DNA from 3 places in the Neptunicella sp. genome. Region 2 is predicted to be linked to each of the others. Evidence: predicted binding sites of a transcription regulator. Region 2 holds the regulator's gene; each other region holds the start of a gene.

Region 1 (7,670 bases), on a different contig from region 2:
GTCACCGTACCGGTCTGTTGATAGTTTTCTTGAGTATGTTCTGCGGCAAGTGTTAAATAACTTTGCTGAGCGTATTGATAAGCGGATTGCCAATAATAACGCTGCATATCACTATGATTGCTGCCATCGGCTATGTCGTTGGCAAAAGTATCATTTTCATTTCGATTAAATTGCACACCGGCTTTATGTTGCCATTTTTCAGCACTGTTATTGCGCCATAACAACTGGCCACTTTGGCGTAATATTTCAGTTTGGTTATTGGCATCGGCAGACAGGCCGGTGGTTACAAAATCAGTACCATCAAAATCAGCAGTGGCATCGCTGTGTTGAAATGACCATTCTAAACGGTTGTGAGTCGAGACTTGCCATCCCAGATTGTTAGAGAAATGAATATTCTTGTATCCATCATCTTCATCACCCACTAACGAAATATTGGTACCATCTGTATCAAATGCCGATGCAGACAATCCATAATTCAACTTATCCTGCTTACCTTTGACACTCGCATTAACCTGACGAGTATTATTTTGTCCCCATTGCGCACTGACATCACCAGCAAAATCACTTTGGGTTGCTTGAGTGCTAATCAGAATAACACCACCTATCGCACCACTTCCCCACAAGGCACTTTGAGGGCCACGAAGAATTTCAATCTGCTGCACATCGCTAAGGTTAATCTGCGAAAAATCAACAGTATCACCTTGGCCAATATCATTAATAGCCACACCATCGACTAAAACCAATACGTGGTTTGCTTCACTGCCGCGCATTCTCAGTTCAGTCAACGCCCCTTTACCACCTGACTGACTGAACGCCAATCCAGCCTGTCCACGCAACAAGTCCACCAGACTTAGTGCACCAGATTGCTTGATTTGTTGCAGACTAATTAAACTACTCGAACCACTTAATTTGTTTTTGTGAATAGGTATTCTTGAACCAAGAATACTGATTTGTTCAACGTCGGCTTGCGCCTGAGCCAGACAACCAGTTGAAAGAATTACGGATAAAACACCAGCTGAATGCTGTTTGAAATTTAACATAGTAGAATGGATCCATTAAATGCTCCGCCCGAGCATGATGAAAAGTCACATCCAGGAATGAACTTATCCATTCCTGAAACACAGGTTAAAGGCCGGTCTCCGGGCTAGTAAGTGATAATCAATCCCAATTTGTGGCCTTCCCATTCGAAAACAGTGGCATATTCACAAACCGGCATTCCATCAGGAATGACTTACTTTACCGTTGCGGGGGCAGCGTCTGATTTGCACAGACTTCCCGTTTAACTTCCGTCACGACATTGCTATAACAAGAAGCACCTTAAACTGCGGAGGATTATAATTTGATGGAATATAAAATCAATCTATTGATTAAAATTAGGAGTTAACAGACTCAGTGGTGGTTCTTGTAACGCGGATAACTGCTCTTTTAACGCCAATACTTGTTCTTCCCAATAGCGTTCACTGGCGAACCAGGGAAAAGCACGAGGAAAAGCCGGATCTTGCCAGCGACGAGCCAACCACCCCATATAGTGGATCATGCGCATGGCGCGTAATGGTTCGATCAAACTTAATTGACCCATATCAAAATCGGCAAACTCTTCATAAGCCGAAATCAAGGTGTCCAGCTGCACTAACTGCTCTTGCCGGTCACCAGACAACATCATCCAAATATCCTGGATAGCAGGGCCCATCCGGCTATCATCCAAATCCACGAAGGTGGGGCCGTCACGCCATAAAATATTGCCCGGATGGCAATCTCCATGTAAACGAATAACGTTATCACAATGATATAAATCACTCGCTTTATTGGCGACCATTTCCAGAATAGTAAAAAACGCCTTTTCGAGCTGGGCAGGAATTAGCTGACTTTGCCGCAGGATTTGTAGCGGCTGGTGAAGGTATTCATCGATACCGATTTGTGGACGCACGCTAAAACGACTGCCTTGGCCAACTTGGTGGATGCGGCCGATAAACCGTCCCATCCACTCCAACTGGTCAAGATTATCCACTTCAAATTGTCGACCGCCCACTGATGGGTATAAGGCGAAAAAATAGCCGTGATATTCCAACAGGCTGGATTGGCCATATTTTAGTGGTGCCACTAACGGAATATCATGCTCAGCAAGTTCGAATGCAAATTGATGCTCTTCTTCTATTTGCTCACGGGTCCAGCGGTTTGGTCGGTAAAATTTAACCACGTAACGCTTTTTGTCTTCACCAATAAATTGATAAACCCGATTTTCGTAGCTATTGAGACCCAGCAATCCCGATTCAACAATCAGCCCGGTACTCTCAATCGCATCAAGAATAAAATCGGGTGTTAACGATGAAAAGTTAAATTCGGACACGGTGAGCCTCTGGTATTGATAATAAGACGCCACATGATACACGTCCGTATCAACAAACCATCATTTATCGATATAAAAATTTACTTGGCTCTAACTGCATCACATCTTCGCTGCCCGGCGTGGTGGCTTGTACCCGAATATTAATATCCGTTACCGCCTGATCAATTGAATACGCATCAACCGCCACACTAATGGGCAAGGTGTAGACTTCCCCCCCTTGCACTTCGACATCAGTTTGGCCCGTTAATTTGGGATCCTGCAGACCTTCCACATCAATATGATAGGTTTGCGCAAACTGGGATTTATTCAGAATTTTAAGGGTATATACGTTTTCGATTAAGCCTTCATTGGTTTCTCGATAAAGACTATTGCGATCACGAATAATATCTACGGCAAGGGGGATGCGAGTCACCAACTCCAATACCAGTAAACCGGCCATGACCATTAACACTAACGCATAACCGATTAATTTCGGACGAAGAATTTTGCTCCCCGAACCTTTGAGCTGATTTTCCGAGGTAAAACGTATGAGCCCCCTTGGATAGCGCATTTTATCCATTGTATCGTTACAAGCATCGATACATTTGCCACAGTCGATGCATTCATATTGCAAGCCATTGCGAATATCAATCCCGGTCGGACAAACCAGTACGCATAAATTACAATCAACACAATCACCGATATTTTTCTCTTTACGGGTTTGCTCATCCATTTTACGCGGACGCGGACCACGCCCTTCGCCCCGCTCGGCATCGTAAGATACCGTCAGCGTATCCTGATCAAACATCACCGCCTGAAAACGAGCATAGGGGCAAATATGGGTACACATAATTTCTCTAAGCCAGCCTGCGTTTCCATAGGTACAAAACGCAAAAAACCAAGCCGAAACGGTTACCCAAAACCCCGTTTGCAGGGTGAAAAAATCAATAAATAAAGATTTGATAGGGGTGAAATAACCTACGAAGGTCAGTGATGTCAGGATGGCGACCATCAGCCAGCAAAAATGTTTGGCGGTTTTACGCCAAAACTTATCAAAGTCCATCGCACGTTCATCTAATTTGATACGCTTGTTGCGACTACCTTCAAACAATTCCTCAAACCAGATGAAAATAAACGTCCATGTGGTCTGCGGACACATAAAACCACACCACACCCGTCCGGCAAAAGTCGTCACAAAAAACAGGGCGTAAGCCGCAACAATAAATATCCACGCCAGTAGCGTCAGATCTTGGGGCCAGAGGGTTAAATTGAAAATCGTAAAGCGCTGCTCGGCCAAATCGAACAGAATGGCTTGCTGACCATTAAAGGTAAGCCAAGGTAACAACACAAATAACGCCACAAAAAACAAACCAAAGGAACGACGAAAAGTGTCATACAGTCCCTTGACCGACCTTACATAGATATGGCTTCTCGGTGTGTAATGATTATCGTGTGAGCTTGACTCTGGTTGGTGGATTTTAACGGGAGTAATATCTTTTACGGGAATCTTATTGCTCATATCACCAAAGGCCTGATTTCCAATTTGAGTCTGCATTATACACTCAAGCTATCAAGTTTTGCAGACTCTAATCTAACAACGAGTTGCTGATCTTAACCGTTAACCTTGTTGGGCATACTGTTCTAAATCAAAAAAATCTTAGGTATAGGATGATATAAGGATAAAAACTGCACAATAATTAGCAATTATTGTATGCTCTGGTTACTTGGCTTTACTGTATTTATTCATGAAAAAAACATTTATCATCATTATCGAAGTCGCATTACTATTCTTGGTTCTGCGTTCCTCATTTGTTCAATATCTGTTGTCCGATATGCACCATACGCTATCTAACTGGATGACTGAAATTTCGCAAATTCAAAGTCGCCAAACATTGGATCAATTACGCGGTAACATGTCAATGGATACCCAGAACTTCAACGAGATGCAATTAGATTATTTTAATAAAGTGACTTATAGCCCTGAACAGGTGCTACGCTTTGAAAACTTATACTGCATCAAGAAAGATAAAAACCCCTTTATCTATGGCCCTACCCTGCATCATTTTTGCGAACAGATTAGTCTGCTCAAGTCAAAATTCTAACAAAAATAATTCCGCTGAAAATATTGTTAACTGGACATCAGATCGCGTAAGCTGACGGCTCACTTTGAATAGACTCCGCTACATTTCGTCAGCGGATTATTTAGACTCAAGAAAGCGACAGTATGTCATGTATGAAAGTTTTTATGGATTAAACAATCGGCCGTTTCAGTTAACCCCCGATCCGGAGTTCTTCTTTGCCAGTAAATTGCACAAGCGTGCTCTTTCCTATCTAGAATATGGTCTGTCACAATCGGAAGGTTTTATCGTTATCACCGGTGAAATAGGGACCGGTAAAACCACCATTGCCAACAGTTTACTCAGTGATATTAATCACGATGATATTGTTTCAGCACAAATAGTCACACCTAAATTGTCACCCGATGAATTAGTCAGGATGGTCGCTTCCAAGTTCTCAGTGGATATTAAGGGCCAAACCAAAACCGAAACACTAGGCGCATTAGAACAATTTCTGATTCAACTGCAGCAACAGGGTAAACGCGCACTATTACTGGTGGATGAAGCGCAAAATTTACCGTTAGAGTCAATTGAAGAGCTACGCATGCTGTCTAACTTTCAAGTGAACGGCAAGCCTTTGCTACAAAGCTTCTTGCTGGGCCAAGAAGAATTACAAGATATTATTAAAGCGCCGAACATGGAACAGTTCCGGCAACGTATTGTTGCTTCCTGTCATCTTACCGCCTTAAGTGAAGAAGAATGTAAAAACTATATTGAGTACCGTTTGCACCACGCTGGCTGGAATGGCAGTAGTTTGTTTAGTGACGGTGCATTTCAAGCCATTTTTAAATTCACTGGTGGGGTGCCTAGACGTATTAATACCTTTGTTGATCGCGCTTTGTTATTTGGTTTTTTGGAGGAATTGGAGTTTCTTGATGCTGACGATATAGAAGCCCTCACTAAAGAGGTCGCGGATGAAATGTTTGTACAAAAAGATGCCCCCTTGCAAGAAGCGAACGTCGCTCCCGATATTAAAGATGTAGATTATTATAAATCCATGCTGTTAGAACTGGTTGATACTTTGGATAATACTATCAATCAAAAAATTAAATTAACCCGATATATTGATAAGTTGTTGAAAAAGAAATATAAAACCTATATTCGGTTAAAATCTGATTAAAATTAGCTGTAATCTTAAACAATTAACCAAAACGGCCGAATAAGATACAGTATGTAGACGTTTTACATTCTAAATAACAAGCAAACAATAATAAAAACCAGTGGTTGCAATATATTTAGGGGCAAACGAATGAAAGCATCATCTAGTAACGGCCAAAAATTATTTACAGCACATGGGCAAGGTAGCGCCTCACGCAGACAAGCCTATTACAAAGGCAAATATAAGCGAGAAATATTTTATATTGGTCTATCGCTACTATTGATCGTTATCGCGGCTGGACTGAGTGTTTAATTAAACACTTTACCAAAAGCTAGAAGGTATAACCCAGGCTGGCAGTGATGCGTCGGTCGGTCAATGAATTTGAAGGTAAATCAGACTTTCTATCCAGATAGCGCAGATTAATACTGCTGGTAATATTGCGACCTAACTTTTTAGATAACCCCACCCCAATTGTTTTAGTTTTATCCGGGGTCATTTCGGTTTCATATTGATACTCGGCAAAATTGCCGGAAAAATTCAAATTGGTACTGTAATTCAATTTATAACTAGCACGCAGAGATAAGCTTTGATCATCTCGCTGGCGGTTGCTTTCAAGATAATCTGTACTTCCCTTACGAGCGCCAACGGCCAACGTTAATTTTCGACGAGTCCAACTAACATCAATATTGGCACTTTTGCGTAAATAGACCTCTTCTGACAATTCTGGGATTTGCTGGGATATATTAAATCCTTGCTCACCAGGTAATAACTCATAACCGACTTCCGGTTGAAAACAATTTTCCAGCTGTGTTTCCCCTACCGAGCAGACAATTACCGCATTAACCGTATTTTGGTTTATCCGCGAAAAGGACGTAATACTTTCTTCGTAGCCGATGGAAGTCCGAATATCTCGGGTGCTATGAATCAGGTTGAAGGCATAGGAGTCACCATAAAAACGTTTGCCATAATTGGCATCAATAGAAGTGCGACTACTCAATGCCCATTTGGCGTCTAAGCCGAGATAGTTTTGTTGCTGATCATTGAGTGACTTTTCAATCCGGTTATACGTGATAGTAATATAACGATTATCAGCGACAAACCACTCTAACCCAGCGCCATAGCTAGTTTGATCATAGGCATCAGAGAACTCAACCACATTGGAACCTAACTCGTTTTTCTCGTCTTGCGCGGTCACCACAAAACGTAAATTTGATATAAATAATGGCAATGAGACCTTAGCATTCAGCATCGTAGACTTGAAATCGTCGCTCACTTCACGCTTGGTGTTGTTATAGGTTGCAGTTAAATTCCAATTAATAAAGCGAACATTCTTACCTTGGTAAAAACGAATATTAGCCCCTTCATTTTCATTATTAAGGCCAAGAAAACCTTGCCCTTCTATTGATTCTGATTCCGATTTTGCAGTCTGAATGCCCGCTGTCAAACCAAACCAAAGGGGATTAGGTAAGGAAAACGTCAACCCGCCAGAATAACGTTTCACTTTGCTAAACTGCTCTGGTGTCGACAGGGTGTTAGAGGAGATGGCATCCGCCGGATCGCGCACCTGATAATCTTGATTTGCACTCAATCTTAGAGAGAATAAATCAGCCCCAAAACGACTTTGGGTAGCCAAACCATAACTGGTATAACTGCGAGCCTTGGTAAATTCATCGCTATTGGGTAATACCCGGGTATGTTGGATATAAAACGATCCATCGGCTTTATTGCCATCAAAAACTGCAGTGAATTTTGGCATCAATGAAAGCACTTCATCTTTAGCCGCTGTTCCATCATCAAATTGACGATCATAAGCATCAATTGTCGAATCAAACGAAGGGGTAAATTGCCAATCCGCCTGCGCTGGAATAGTAGCTAAAGATAAACCAACAAGTAATGAAAGACGTTTAATTTTTAACACCTTACCCACTAGCACCTTATTCATTTCCTGCGTTGTAGTAGCCATAGGCACCGTAGCCATAACCATATCCCAATCCAGCATTACCTTTTTGAGACTTATTGACCACAAAACCTTTAGCCATATCCGGATTTAACTGCTCGACTGCCGAGGATATATCGGCCAGTTTAGTTTTACCTTCTTCAATAACAACTACAGCCTGACCCGCCAGAT
Region 2 (7,670 bases):
GTATCTGGAACATCGCTCCAGGCATCATGCTGCTGAAGTGTCTGCCAATATCATCAAACATATGCCGGTTAGCGCCAATCTGATTGGCGATAGCGGTCACATTCAAACGTGCCTGGCTAAAAAACTGCAACCTGGACAGCTTATACTGGTGCGTGCTGGCGAAATGATCCCCATTGACGGGATTATTACCCAAGGTCAAAGCCAAGTTGATGAATCGATGTTAAGCGGTGAATTTGAACCCGTGAGTAAACAGCCTGGCGATACCGTTTACGGTGGTACCACAAATCATGCGGGTGTATTAACAATAAAAGTTGAAACCGATTTGCAACATGCATTAATCAGTCAGATTGTTCGTCTACAGGAAATCGCGTTAGCGGCTAAACCTAAGCTGGCGGTATTGGCCGATAAGGTTTCCCGCTATTTTGTTACTGCCGTACTAGTCATTGCGCTTGCCACCTTTACATTTTGGACATTACAAGGCAATGAGCAGGCCTTTTACATTACGATTGCCGTATTGGTGGCCACCTGTCCTTGCGCACTCGGATTAGCCACTCCAACGGCATTAACTTGTGCCATTGCGAATCTCAATCGCCATGGCTTATTAGTTAAAAAAGCCGATGTGCTAGAAGGTTTGCAACACATTAATTGTATTGCCTTTGATAAAACAGGCACCTTAACGGAAGGTCACTTCCGTCTACTTAAAATGGTTAATTTATCCAAAATGCCTGATGAACAGGCATTGAAGATTATTGCCAGTCTTGAACAACATTCCGAGCATCCTATCGCCAGTGCATTTCGCCATGTTATCGACCTGTTACCCTGTGACAATATCCAAGTAGTACAAGGCAAAGGCATAAGTGCAATAATTGGCCAAGAACAATATCAGGTGGGCTCTGCTGATTTTATACAGCACGATATTCCCGAACAGTATCGCTCTGCGCGAGTTTTTTTAGCCAATCAGCACCAGTTGCTAGCGGTATTTTATGTGGATGACGTGCTTAGACCACAAGCAAGCACATTGTTGGAGCGCTTAGCTGCGATTGAGACCCACCTTATCAGTGGTGATAATGCTTTTAGTGTTGAACAGCTAGCCCATCAGCTAAAAATCAATCACTTTCATGCTAGCTGCTCGCCACAACAAAAAATGGCAGTGATAAAACAGCTACAGCAACAGAATCAAAGCGTATTAATGATTGGTGACGGAATTAATGATAGCCCTGTGTTGTCTGCTGCCAATATTTCGATTGCCGTGGGTAGTGCTTCTGAACTGGCTAAAAACAGTGCTGATATAGTATTACTCAATAATCAGTTAGATCTAATTGCCTATTTACTTAAAATAGCCCACGTCACTCAGCGCAAAATAAGGCAGAATATGGGCTGGGCGATAGGTTATAATGTGCTGGTACTGCCCCTCGCCGTTAGTGGCGTATTAACTCCTTGGATGGCGGTGTTGGGGATGTCACTCAGTTCTGTTATTGTCGTGACGAATTCGTTACGAATATTAAAATATCAAGGCCATTAACCATGAGTATTCTGTATTTCTTGATCCCGCTGACAATTGTACTGGTAGGGATAGCGTTGGTTATTTTTTTCTGGGCAGTAAAGTCAAATCAGTTTGAAGATCTCGAACGTCACGGCCATAGTATTTTATTTGATGATGACCTGAAAAAGCCGGAATCTGATACCAGCAAGCATGACTGAACTCAATCTTCTCTCGGCGTTACTGGTTGGGATTGCCGGCAGCGTTCATTGCGTTGGAATGTGCGGTGGTATCGTTGGCGCTTTCACTTTTGCTATTCCATCTAAGACTAATCCGCTACCTTATATACTGGCATACAATGTGGGACGTATTACCAGTTATAGTATTGCTGGAGGAGTAACGGGTTATCTGGGCGAAATATTCTCTCATCAGGTGCATCAAGGACTTGTTTGGTTACAACTGCTTAGCGGCATTTTTTTATTGTTATTAGCCTGTTACATCGGTGGCTGGTGGAAAGTATTAACTCATCTTGAAAAATTAGGGGGCGTTTTCTGGCGCCAAATATCGCCGCTCAGTAAACGTTTTATTCCCTTTTCTACACCGCTAGCGGTGATACCTTATGGACTTATTTGGGGTTGGTTACCCTGTGGCCTGGTCTATTCTACGTTAGTATGGAGTATGGCAAGTGGCTCAGCAGTCAATGGGGCGTTAACCATGCTGTTTTTTGGTTTAGGTACCTTGCCCGCTTTGTTAATATTGGGTACGCTGGGAAATACACTTAAACAATATCTGGCATTACCTATTACCCGCCAGATCATGGCAGTGTTAATGCTAGGCTTTTCGATACTTATTCTGTTAAAACCCCTATAATATTCAGCCTCTCTGATAATTCATTTTGAGCTGGAATGAAGATGGTTTCAGATTATTTGTGAGGGAATATGCAGAAAACAACGCACAACCTATGTTGTCAACAATGTCATTTCAGTCAGTTATGTTTACCTTATTCGTTTGAGGGTAAGGAAATTGAACGTCTGGATGATATTGTGGTGCGCAAAAGTCCGTATCAAAAGCACCAACACCTGTACGAAGCTAATCAACCCCTTACGGCGTTATATGCCGTCAGATCAGGCTCATTTAAGTCTTTTACTTTATCGGAAAATGGTGAAGAGCAAATCATCGCATTTCATTTGCCCGGGGATATTATTGGTTTTGATGGTCTGGAATTAATGGCCCACCAAAGTCATGCCCAAGCACTCGAAACATCGATGATTTGTGAAATTCCCTATCATACCCTGGATCATCTAGCCGACGTGTTTCCCAAACTTCGTCAACAAATTAATCGCATTATGAGCGGTATGCTTTGTCATCATCAACAAATGTCACGGGTTCTGAACCAATACTCAGCCAATGAGCGTTTAGAGTATTTTTTAAACTCCATGGGACAACGTTTTGGCCAACGAGGATTCTCACCCAATACGTTTAGGTTAAGTATGACCCGAGGTGAAATAGGCAACTATTTGGGCTTATCCATTGAAACCGTCAGTCGTTTACTAGGTCAACTTCAGCGGCAAGGTAAAATTGATGTCGACGGTAAATTAATTACGTTGAAGTCTGACGAAAGGGATAAGCTTGGAATGTCGTCTGATTAATTTTATTACCGCTCTTCCTAAGCTCAATGTCCCCTAAATTATCGTTAAATTATTGATATATCTACCACTTCGCTGGCAGAACGGTTAGACAACGCATAAACTGATAGTAAGCGATGTAATTTCACTTATTTTGTCGGAGGTTATTATTATGCTCAAGTATCAAACTCTACTTGCGGTTATCGATCCATCCAGCGAAGAACAGAAATCACTCAAGCGGGCGATTCATATTGCCAATAAAACCGGTGCAAGTATTACCGCTTTATTAACCATCTACGATTTTTCCTATGAAATGACCACTATGCTGTCAGTGACTGAACGAGAATCTATGCGTCAATCGGTCGTTGATGATCGAACAGAGTGGCTTACATCGATCGTAGAGCAACATCATCACAGCAATAACATTAACATTGATTTAAAGGTGGTTTGGCACAACCGTCCCTTTGAAAGCATTATTCATGAAGTGATCCAGCACAATTATGATTTAGTTATTAAAGGAACTCATGAACATGGTGTATTAAAAGCTGTCGTATTTACTCCTACTGATTGGCATCTAATGCGTAAATGCCCTGCTCCCGTTTTATTGGTTAAAGAACAGGAATGGCCAGAAAGTGGTAATATACTCGCGGCCGTGAGCGCCGGTACGGAAGATAAGGAACACCAATCACTCAATAATAAATTAGCCAAGTGCGCCAAGGATTTTGCCGAAACGTTAAATGCGAAAGTACATTTGGTCAATGCTTACCCCGGTACACCGGTTAATATTGCCATTGAAATCCCTGAATTTGATCCACAAAACTATAACCAGTCAGTACGAGATTATCATATCAATTCGATGAATGAGTTTTGTCAGACACACGGTTTTAATAGTGCCTGTAGCCATGTTCGTGAAGGCTTGCCTGAAACGGCTATTCCGTTAGTTGCGAAGGATATTAATGCCGAATTGGTGATTATTGGAACGGTTGGCCGAACCGGTATTTCAGCCGCCTTGATTGGCAATACAGCCGAACATGTCATTGACTCGCTGGATTGTGATGTTTTGACCATTAAACCTGAAGGTTTTAAATCACCAATGGAAAATTAATCCCCAATTTACAGAGTAAACCCTGAATTTCAATTTGTGCGAATTAAGGTATAATCCGCCGCGCTATTTTTAGGCCAATGGGTTTAGGGGAAACAGAAAAATGAGTCAAATTGAAGCCTTATCGGCCAAGCAAAAATACAGTTTCAATAAGTTGCAGAAACGTCTTCGTCGTGGTGTCGGCCAAGCTATTGCTGATTTCAATATGATCGAAGAGGGAGATAAAGTCATGGTGTGCTTATCTGGTGGTAAGGACAGCTATACCATGCTGGATATTTTGCTTTTTTTACGCCGTTTAGCCCCGATCCATTTTGACATCATTGCTGTCAACCTCGACCAAAAACAACCTGGCTTTCCTGAGCATGTTCTTCCGGAGTATTTAGAAACTATTGGGGTTGAGTATAAAATCGTAGAAGAAGATACCTACTCTATTGTGGTCGATAAAGTCCCCGAAGGAAAAACCACCTGTTCACTTTGTTCACGCCTGCGTCGTGGTATTTTGTATCGCACCGCCACCGAATTGGGGGCAACTAAAATTGCTTTAGGCCATCACCGTGATGATATGTTGGAAACCTTGTTTCTGAATATGTTTTATGGAGGCAAACTTAAGGCGATGCCACCAAAACTGGTCAGTGACGATGGGCAGCAGATGGTGATCCGTCCCCTCGCCTATTGCACTGAAAAAGATATTGCCCGTTATTCTGAATTGGTTGGCTTTCCAATTATTCCTTGTAACCTGTGTGGCTCACAAGAAAACCTGCAACGTAAAGCGATAAAGGGCATGTTACAAGATTGGCAAAAACGTTTTCCTGGGCGTATCGAAAGTATGGCGAAAAGTTTACAGAATGTGGTTCCTTCACATTTGGCTGATTCGCAGTTATTTGATTTTAAAACCTTAGCGACTCAGGATACGCCATACCAAGACGGTGATACCGCCTTTGATCAACCTGAAATAAACGCGTCTCAGCCCAGTAAAGATGAGACCGTTCAAATCATCAATCTTGGTTAACATAAACGCTAATTTTGTTGGGTGCTGGCACAAAGCGCATCTCACCTTGATGAGTGCTTAGCCAGTTGCGAGTTAAAATCAATTGATGTTGATTAACTGTTAGGTCAGTTGACAATTTGTTGTTAACTGATATTTGTGGCACTTGATCAGATTTGAATTGCAACAAAATACCTTCAGGTGACGGCATCAAAAATGATAAAAAACTGCCCATATCATCAAAAAACTGATCGAACTGTTCCATGATTGCGGATAATGCAGTTATGGATAAATTTGATTGAATGAGCTCCGGTTTGACCTGTATTTGTACTGACATGTCACATTGATTAGCTGGCTCAACTAAATCAAGCTGTACCTGTGCATCGGCTAATTTAAGTGCCTTTTCCGTGGGTAAAACAAAACGATTGTCGTCACGGATATGTATAGGGAGATCCACTTTTTGAGTATGGATCAAGCCGCTATTTATTTGGCATAGACGAGTCTCGCCAACCAGTTTAAAACCGAACGCAAATTCCAGTTTATCCAGTTTTTTATCATCAATCTTGCGCAAATGAGAATAGAACGCACCGTAATCCACATTTAAGGGCTCTGCGATAACGCTGGCAGTTAACAATGTGAATAGAATAACCGCATATTTCATCGCATATACTTCCGGTTATGGCGGATCATCGCCACTAATTCGTCTACATATTCTTCTCGGCGAGTAGAATAATTAATCAGGCCCTGAGCAATGGCTTCAGGCGTCAGTTTTTGTTTTTGTTGTCTGAGATCCGCACGGATCATGCGCAAATCATCATAGGCGTAATAACTATTCAAATTCAGTAGATAGGTTTGTACCGCATGAGATAAGTCGCGAAATTTAGCGACTTCATGTGCGGCATCTTCATCACGTTGCTTCGGTACAAACCCGCAACCTTTGCGGTAGCACCATAGGCCAAAAAAGTTATAGCCTTTTTTGGCAAATCTTGAGGTTCCCCAAGCTGATTCATTCGCCGCTTGAACTAAGGTTAACTCAATGGGAATAATATCGACTCGTCTCAATAAGGTTTGCCATTGCGTTTCATCTTGTGGCGCGTTTTCTAATTGATATTGCACGCTAATAGTGGTTAAACGTTGTTGCTCGTTTGCACTAAGCGATTGATTACGTATTATTTTATCATGCAAAGTCAATAAGAATTGCCGATCTTGTCTAATCAGGTCATTTTGCCTTTCCAACTCCGGACGTAAATAATTAAAAAATGCCTTTTTCTTCTTTTTAACCTGTTTAAACTTGGCAAAATCAGGGATTAAGCGTTTAACCGGTTCGGCTTGTTCTGTGCTTGTTATGACTTGCGATGGATACAGGAATGGGTATATCAGGGCAACAATAAATATCCCTGTTACCGAGGAACGCCACAGTGCTTTATGCCACGTTATTTTATGCATCGAATACTGACTCATCTTTTGTTTTCTCTTTAGATTGCCCAGCATGGGTTTCGAATTTGATTAAAGTACCAAATATGTTCCTGTACAAGATCCCTTTTACATTGTAATAAAATGGCCCGACCCAAATATATGCCAAACCCAAGGTAAAAACACATAGCAACATTAACGCGACGAAAAGTATAAATAATAAACCAAATTGCCACAGCTTATGATTCACTGTTCGTATCGAGTACCAAATGGCTTTAAGCGGAGATAACTGACGTTCGGCAACCAGTTGAATGGCAAAACTGGTGGCAATAAGTAAATAAAAGCCCGGCAGAATTAATAAACTTAAACCAACGTTAACTAATAGACCTGTGGCTAATTCAGTGACGCCTAACACCAAGATATTCGGGATAAAACGAAACAAATCATTAAATTGCGATTGTCCACCTAAACTATGTTTAATCCCCATCATCTGCACGGCAGTCATAATGGGCGTAATGAGAATAGTAATGACCATCGCCCACAATGGATTAATCTGAGTCTCTAGTGACGCTAACTCAACCAAGTTGTGGGTCGGTAATAGAAAGGTGAGCATTGCGTAAGACAACGCAACAGACAGTAATATGCCCTGCAACATTATCCATTTGGTTGTGCGGGTGTTTTGCCAGCCTTCTTCGAGCACGGCTTTAATATTTAACTCGTATTTTCCGGTTAACGCTTTTTCAAGATCGCCACCAATTTGGATTTGATATTTTTCAGACAAAGTTAAGCCACCTAATAATTAGCAAAGTCCATTGTATCAAATCACGTCTTAATATGTGCTATTCGCATGGATAGAAAATAAATTACTTTGTGACTAAATCCATTACAAATTGGTCAATTTCACAAAAAACACAGCCAGACATTAATATAGAAAACTATAAAGAATTGATTTTATTGTAAATATTTTGTGGCACCCGATTTGCAAAATCCTAAATATATCTGCACGAAAGATACAAAAACTAACAATTTATTTCATTAATATAGGGTGAACAACATGATCAACAA
Region 3 (7,670 bases), on a different contig from region 2:
TAACTCGGGAGGATTTCGCCTTATTTGATCAACAAGGTGAGGCGAAGGTAGTACCGGGTGATTATCGCGTGTCGGTGGGCGGCGGCCAACCGGATCAAAAAATCAAAACAACGTCCAATGTTCAATCGATGATGGTGTCGCTCTAGAGGCATTGCGCAGCGTGATATAAGAGGGAAGTGAAAGATAAATAATCAATAACATATAGCCAATAATATACAACCGGGACCTCGGTATTTTTAAGGGCTGTGCTAGACTGCCTGAAAAATAAAAAATGACTGACAGCGGTAACGTTGATCAGTGAATACCACCCTACACAATACAGAGGTCTACATGACTGATTTTCGTCAACAGGCATTGGATTACCATGCCTTGCCGGTGCCCGGTAAAATTAGTGTCGAGTTAACCAAACCGGCAGAAAGTGTAAAAGATTTGGCTTTAGCTTATAGCCCCGGTGTGGCTGAGCCAGTACGTGAAATTGCTGCCGATCCCGATGCCGCCTATTTATATACAGGCAAAGGTAATATGGTCGCGGTGATTTCTAACGGTACCGCGATTTTGGGTCTTGGCAATCTTGGCCCGCTGGCGTCCAAACCGGTAATGGAAGGTAAAGCGTTGTTATTTAAGCGTTTTGCTGGGTTGGATGCGATTGATATTGAAGTGACCCACCGCACTACCGAAGAATTTATCAATACCGTGGCGAGTATCGCTGATACCTTTGGCGGTATTAATCTGGAAGATATTAAAGCGCCGGAATGTTTTGAAATTGAGCAGGAACTGGTCAAGCGCTGCAATATTCCGGTATTTCACGACGATCAACACGGTACGGCTATCGTCACCGCTGCCGGTATGCTTAATGCGCTGGAGATTCAGGGTAAACAATTACATGATGCCACCATCGTGTGCATGGGAGCAGGTGCGGCCGCGGTGGCGTGTATGGAATTACTCATCAAATGCGGCGCCCAGCGCGAGCGCATTTACATGCTGGACAGACAGGGGGTGATCCACACCCGGCGTGATGACTTAACCCCGCATAAAATGCTATTTGCCAACAATACCGATAAGCGAACACTCGACGACGTAATGAACGGTGCGGATGTGTTTGTGGGCGTATCGGGTCCCGATGTATTACCCGCAGAATCATTGAAACTCATGGCGGCCAATCCGGTGGTGTTTGCCTGCTCGAATCCGGATCCGGAAATTAAACCGGCATTGGCACATCAGGTACGTCAGGATCTCATTATGGCGACCGGGCGCTCGGACTATCCCAATCAGGTTAACAATGTATTATGTTTCCCGTTTATTTTTCGTGGTGCGCTGGATGTCAGAGCTAATACCATTAACGATGAAATGAAAATTGCGGCAGTAGAAGCGATTCGGCAAATTACCAAAGAACCGGTATCCGATGCGGTATTAAAAGCCAGTGACGTATCCAAGCTGGAATTTGGTAAAGAGTATATTATTCCCAAGCCAATGGATCCTCGTTTATGCCAACGGGTCGCCAAGGCGGTCGCTCAGGCTGCCATCGATACCGGGGTTTCTCCATTTGAAGCATTACCCAAAGGATATATGAGTGAATGACAACGATGAATAAAGGATTGGCATTAAAATTACTGGAAGATTCAAACGCGTCTTTTGAGCAACGCTTGGTTATGCTGGAAAAGCCTCTTGCTGATTTAGCGCCCGGACAAGTGCGGGTTAAAATGTTGGCGGCACCGGTTAATCCATCTGATTTGGTGTATTTGCGTGGTCAATATGGATTACCCCCTCAGCAGGGTGCTTACGCGGGATTTGAAGGTTGCGGGATTGTGGTTGAGGCCAATGCCGGATTATATGGCAAATGGTTAATTGGCAAGCGAGTGGCTATTTCAGCTCAGCCCGGCCAAGACGGAGTTTGGGCCAAATACGCTACCACGTTGGCTAATTATTGTTTACCGCTCCGCAAAGACATAGATGATATTCAGGGTTCTACTCTGATCGTTAATCCCTGTACGGTAATCTGTTTGTTGGAACGAGCCCAACAATTGGGGGCCAGGGCGATTGTTATCAACGCGGCGGCGAGTCAGGTGGGTAAAGGATTAATTCGTTACGCCAAAATGCACGGGGTTAAAACCATTGCTACTGTGCGCAGCGCCAAAAATGTTGAAGCCTTGACTAAACTAGGCGCCGATTACGTGTTGCTCACGACCGATGATGACTTTTCTGCCCAGCTTAAACAAGCTGCCGAGCAATGCCGTGCCAGCGTGTTAATGGATGCGGTGGCCGATCAGGATACGGCCAACGTGCTTAAACAATTACCTAATGGTAGTACCGCCATCGTCTACGGACGCTTGCAAGAAAGTCATGATCCATTGGGAGGCCACTTTAGTGTCGGGGATGTGATTTTTCGTGATAGTCGAATTGAAGGATTCTGGTTGGCGCGCACGATTCGCCAGTCATCCTTATGGAAAGTGTTTCTGCTCAATCGCAAGGTACAAAAATTATTTGCCGAGGGCGTTTTCCACACCGATATTCGTGGTGAATATGGTTTCGATGATTTTATTCCTGCCTTGCAACACTATGCTGAAAATAAAAGTGATGGCAAGGTGGTTTTAAGACCCAATCAATAACCATGCTCGATTAAACCGGCTTAGAGGAGCTAAGATGTATCGTCGTTTAATGCTTTTTTTATTTATCTGTATCAGCTCAGTGTTAGCCGGTTGCGCCTCTGATCCTGTAACTCAAGATAATGCGGATGTAACTTCGTTGACTGGAACGTGGCGGGTTGAAGATATTAATCAAACGGGTGTGACTGACTACGCCATGCTGACTATGCAATTTAGCGAGCAGGGCAGAGTTAGCGGGTCAACCGGGTGCAATCGTTACAACGCCAGCTTGCAAACAGACAATGGTAATTTTGTCGTGGCTAATACGATTTCTACCCGTCGGGCCTGTGTGCCCGCCATTGCCAACCAGGAACAACGTTTTTTAGCCGCATTAAATGAGGCGGCGACCTATCAGCTTAAACAACAAACCTGGCTGATAATATACGATGGGTCAGGTCAGCCGCGATTAACGTTGACTCAGATGCAAGCTGCTTCAGAATCAGCCAAGCTTATTGCCGATAAGCCGCTAGCCAACCGCAAGATGTTTCGCTGCGAGCAACTGGGAGAGGTGGGGGTTCGGTTTTTGGGACCTGAAACGGTGGAATTGTCTATTAATGGCCAAATGAATGTATTGCAAAGAGATCCTGAGGCTTCGGTAGCTCAATATACCAATCGTATGATGTCGTTCTGGAAACAAGGTAATCAAGCGCAGTTGAACCTTAATCAACAGCACTATCAATGCCATTTAATTCAGCCATAAGGTTGGTAAACAAATAGGTGAATAACTCATATTGGATACGGCACCATGATTTACGTGTTTTTGTTTAACTGTTTGGTTGTTGCCATTGCGGTCGTGATTCATTACGAGTGTCTTTATCGTATTACATTTTACTTTCCCAGAATGACAATCAAGCATCGTTATCGGATCGTGTTTGGTGTGTTTGGTGCACTCATTGCTCATGCACTGGAAATATGGGTTTTTGCGCTGGCTTATTATTGGATGAATCATGCCGACAGCTGGGGAAAACTGGTTGGTAATTTTGATGGTAGCTTAATGGACTGTGCCTATTTCTCATTTACCGTATTTAGTACGGTGGGCTTTGGTGACATTGAACCCATCGGTGATCTTCGCTATTTGACCGGTATCGAGTCTTTAACCGGGTTAGTGCTGATTACCTGGACCGCGTCATTTTTATTTATTGAAATGCAACGTAACTGGAGTACCAAGTAAGGTTAGTGGTGGTTCGTTTAGCTATAGCTGTCCGCTAACGTTTCACTATTAATACATGGGTGACATTTAAGTCCATTTGCCTCAAGGTTCATCTCTCTCCCGCAGCCTATGCCTTGGCAAAATAGTTGGGGAGCCATCGTTTTATTTTTACTGATTCAAATGGCTTGGATACGCTACTGGCGTATCCTTTAATCATTGAGCCAGCTTAATGCGGTTGCGGCGTCGTCGAAATATTTGACTTCGCCTGAGATAAACCACGATCCGACTTTGGCGATGATTTCTTGCCAGTGTTTATTTCCAAAGATGGCGATTTTTTCAAATTCATTTCCATGCTTTAACCCCAGTTTTAAATCATCCCAGGCGGCTCTGAGTTCCCACCCTTCTAGCTCGGTGCCATCAATCAGTACATTAACCTTAGGTTGTTTTACTGCGCCTAATGCGGAATCAATCATTGGGGTAATCGTTTCATAATCAGCGTGAGTCAGCTTGCCTTTTGCTTTTAAAAATAAGAAAAAATGATTGCCGCTACGTTCAATACCAATAGATAAGCCATGTCGGGTGTTTGTCACAATATGCTCCTTGAGTGAATTGATGCACTATCAAAATTTAGCAGATAGTGACAACAAAGGCATATTCTCATTGTGGTTTGATTAGGGTCTGTTGATCTTTGCTGTATACTTTTGCAACGAGTTGCGCGGTATTTAAACAATGAAGCACGATTGTGGTGTAGTTGTTCTACATGAATGAGTGCTGAAGCAGTAGAAATGCCGCGCAAACGTTGCCCGAAGGGTTCGTCCTAAACGCTTTTTACTCATTGTTGCTTATTTTTGACTTAATCCATTAGGCCTGCAAATAAGCGTCGCGATTAAAAAGCGTTTAATTAGAACAAAATTCATACAGCAAAGATCAACAGACCCTAGGATTATCAGGATTTCTGCCAACATTTAGCTAAGCTTAAAGCATTCGATAATTGACGGCGTTGCAATGATGCAAACACTCAGGTTGGGCAGTAGCGGTGAATTGGTGAGACGTTTACAGCAACGTTTATCTGAACTTGGTTGCTATCATGACAGCATTAATGGTGAATTTAATGATGCGACACAGCAGGCTGTTGAATATTATCAAGGCCAGCATCAACTGACCATTGACGGGGTAGTTGGACGTAATACCCAGGGTATGTTGGGGCTGGATTTGTCCGAGCAGCAAGTGTTTGCTGCAATGCAAGATAAAGTGCTGGATGTACTCATGGTACAACGTATTTGCCATGATTCATCAGCTGGCAATATTCGCACTCACTGGCCGTTAATTTTGCGATCCATGCAAGCACAGCAAATGGGGGATAATCCCATGTTATTAATGGCTGTCGCGACAGTGTATGTGGAAACAGGACGCTTTTGTCCATTGGATGAATATCAATCCAAATATAACACCACCGCCAATGGACATCCGTTTGATAAATATGATGATCGGCATGATTTGGGTAATCAAGGCTATCCCGATGGCAGCCGTTATAAAGGAAGGGGCTATATTCAGTTGACCGGACGTGCCAATTATCGTGATATTGGCCAACGTCTGGGGATCAGTGACCGGCTTGAGCAGGATCCTGAAATGGCCAATGATCCACAAGTGGCTGCCGATATATTGAGTATGTTCCTCAAACGAGCCGAAGATAAAGTGCGTCAGGCGTTAGCCCAGTCTGATTTAGCTCAGGCCAGAAAGCTGGTTAATGGTGGCTCGCATGGCTTACCGGAATTCAAGCGGGTGTATCTGCTTGGGGAACAATTATTGAAATAATAGGTCGATATTATCCGTCATTATAAAAACAACAGAGACCAGCATTATTTTAAATCTATCCCCACCGATCATTATAGATATTGAAGCCAGTGGTTTCGGTGCAAACAGTTATCCGATTGAAGTGGGTGTTATCATGCATAATGGTGAACGCTACTGTCGGCTGATTAAACCACAACCTGAGTGGCAGCACTGGGATGAAAACGCCGAAGCCTTGCATGGGATCCAACGTCAACTCTTGCTCGAAAAAGGCACTAGTGCTCATCAGGTTGCACAAGAACTCAATTGTCTTTTAGCCGGTAATACGGTGTATTCCGATGGTTGGGTGGTGGATAGCCCCTGGCTGATTAAATTACATCACGATACCCAAATTGCCATGCAATACCGGATTAGTTCATTGGAAATGATTTTGACTGAAGCGCAGATGCAAATATGGCATCATACTCGCAGTGATTTACAGGATGAATCATCATTGCCTCGTCATCGAGCCAGCACCGACGCCAGCATTATTCAGCACACTTACATGGCCACACGTCACCTGACCCACGCAATTTAATATCAGCCAAAAGGTTGAATTTACTGGAATTGTCACCATATTCCGGCAGTAAAAGAGGAATGGTACCGATATGAATGCATTACAAATTGACGGTTTAAAGAAAACCTACAAGAGTGGCGTTGAAGCGCTCAAAGGAATTAACCTGAATGTTAGCGACGGCGACTTTTTTGCCTTGCTGGGACCAAACGGAGCCGGTAAGTCCACCACTATTGGTATTATTGCCTCGTTAGTTAATAAGTCTTCAGGCTCGATTCTGGTCAATGGCCACTCAATTGATACGGATTTGATTGAGGCCAAAAAATGTATTGGTTTGGTGCCACAAGAATTTAATTTTAATCAGTTTGAAACCTTGCAACAGATCGTGGTCAATCAAGCCGGTTATTATGGCGTACCGCGCAATATCGCCAGACAACGTGCCGAAAAATACCTGAAACAACTGGAATTATGGGATAAACGCTATTCACCTGCACGTTCCTTGTCAGGGGGCATGAAACGTCGTTTGATGATTGCCAGAGCGTTAATGCATGAGCCTAAAATATTGATTCTGGATGAACCCACTGCCGGGGTTGATATTGAAATTCGTCGTTCCATGTGGACCTTTTTGAAGCAGATTAATGAGCAGGGCATTACGATTATTTTGACCACCCATTATCTGGAAGAAGCCGAAATGTTGTGCCGTAATATCGCCATTATCGACAAAGGGATTATTGTCGAACACACCAGTATGAAGAATCTGTTATCCAAACTGAATATTGAAACTTTTGTGTTGGACTTGGACGTTAAAGACGGGCAAAAACCGGTATTACAAGGTTTTGAATACCGTATGTTGGATGATCATACGCTGGAAGTTGATGTCGCCAAAGAAGCGGGATTAAATCCAGTATTTAGCCAATTAACTGAACTGGGAATTCAGGTACTGAGCATGAGAAATAAATCAAACCGACTCGAAGAACTGTTTGTGCGCTTGTTGGAAACCGGACGTAATGGGGAGAAGGTTAATGGCTAATCAAACGTTTACCGCCTTACGAACCATTTGGATCAAGGAAATTACCCGTTTTATGCGGATATGGGTACAAACCCTGGTCCCTCCTGCGATTACCATGAGTTTATATTTTGTGATTTTTGGTAATTTAATCGGTAATCGTATTGGTCAGATGGGCGGCTTCAGTTATATGGAATTTATCGTTCCTGGCTTGATTATGATGTCGGTGATCACCAATGCCTATTCCAATGTTAGCTCGTCATTTTTTAGTGCCAAATTCCAGAATAATATTGAAGAAATGCTAGTCGCACCGGTACCGACTTGGGTGATTATTGTTGGTTTTGTTGGCGGTGGCGTGGCCAGAGCATTAATTATCGGTGTGATTGTGACGTCTGTGTCGTTGTTTTTCGTTGATCTGCAAATTTATAATCTGTTTGCCGTTGTTGCGACATTATTGCTGACTGCCACCATGTTTGCCGCAGCAGGTCTGGTTAATGCTGTGTTCGCCAAAACGTTTGACGATATTAG

What was found. The regulator FNR, encoded in region 2, switches genes on or off when oxygen is low (the NO sensors DNR and NnrR bind a similar motif). The targets are predictions, from matches to a motif close to TTGATCTAGATCAA.
Region 1: a site for FNR is predicted at 3,963-3,976, ahead of ccoG (cytochrome c oxidase accessory protein CcoG). Genes of this name have one in related genera too.
Region 3: a site for FNR is predicted at 4,544-4,557, ahead of ACTD55_RS08920 (STAS/SEC14 domain-containing protein). Genes of this name have one in related genera too.

The regions. Positions count from the first base shown of each region.
Region 1 is NZ_JBLWWF010000005.1:168,194-175,863, forward strand. It holds gene ACTD55_RS05775 (TonB-dependent receptor plug domain-containing protein) at 1-1,040, opposite strand, end outside; cobalamin riboswitch at 1,114-1,334, opposite strand; gene ACTD55_RS05780 (serine/threonine protein kinase) at 1,361-2,347, opposite strand; gene ccoG (cytochrome c oxidase accessory protein CcoG) at 2,412-3,845, opposite strand; gene ACTD55_RS05790 (hypothetical protein) at 4,072-4,428, shown strand; gene ACTD55_RS05795 (XrtA/PEP-CTERM system-associated ATPase) at 4,556-5,563, shown strand; gene ACTD55_RS05800 (hypothetical protein) at 5,693-5,854, shown strand; gene ACTD55_RS05805 (TIGR03016 family PEP-CTERM system-associated outer membrane protein) at 5,874-7,505, opposite strand; gene ACTD55_RS05810 (XrtA-associated tyrosine autokinase) at 7,477-7,670, opposite strand, start outside.
Region 2 is NZ_JBLWWF010000023.1:57,922-65,591, forward strand. It holds gene ACTD55_RS16500 (heavy metal translocating P-type ATPase) at 1-1,522, shown strand, start outside; gene ccoS (cbb3-type cytochrome oxidase assembly protein CcoS) at 1,525-1,701, shown strand; gene ACTD55_RS16510 (sulfite exporter TauE/SafE family protein) at 1,694-2,350, shown strand; gene fnr (fumarate/nitrate reduction transcriptional regulator Fnr) at 2,419-3,129, shown strand; gene uspE (universal stress protein UspE) at 3,278-4,210, shown strand; gene ttcA (tRNA 2-thiocytidine(32) synthetase TtcA) at 4,311-5,216, shown strand; gene ACTD55_RS16530 (DUF2987 domain-containing protein) at 5,203-5,853, opposite strand; gene ACTD55_RS16535 (glucosaminidase domain-containing protein) at 5,850-6,653, opposite strand; gene ACTD55_RS16540 (hypothetical protein) at 6,631-7,386, opposite strand; gene ACTD55_RS16545 (hypothetical protein) at 7,660-7,670, shown strand, end outside.
Region 3 is NZ_JBLWWF010000009.1:13,022-20,691, reverse strand. It holds gene ACTD55_RS08945 (glycoside hydrolase family 3 C-terminal domain-containing protein) at 1-146, shown strand, start outside; gene ACTD55_RS08940 (malic enzyme-like NAD(P)-binding protein) at 331-1,578, shown strand; gene ACTD55_RS08935 (zinc-binding dehydrogenase) at 1,575-2,606, shown strand; gene ACTD55_RS08930 (META domain-containing protein) at 2,641-3,342, shown strand; gene ACTD55_RS08925 (potassium channel family protein) at 3,388-3,813, shown strand; gene ACTD55_RS08920 (STAS/SEC14 domain-containing protein) at 4,002-4,382, opposite strand; gene ACTD55_RS08915 (peptidoglycan-binding protein) at 4,798-5,607, shown strand; gene ACTD55_RS08910 (hypothetical protein) at 5,741-6,160, shown strand; gene ACTD55_RS08905 (ABC transporter ATP-binding protein) at 6,231-7,166, shown strand; gene ACTD55_RS08900 (ABC transporter permease) at 7,159-7,670, shown strand, end outside.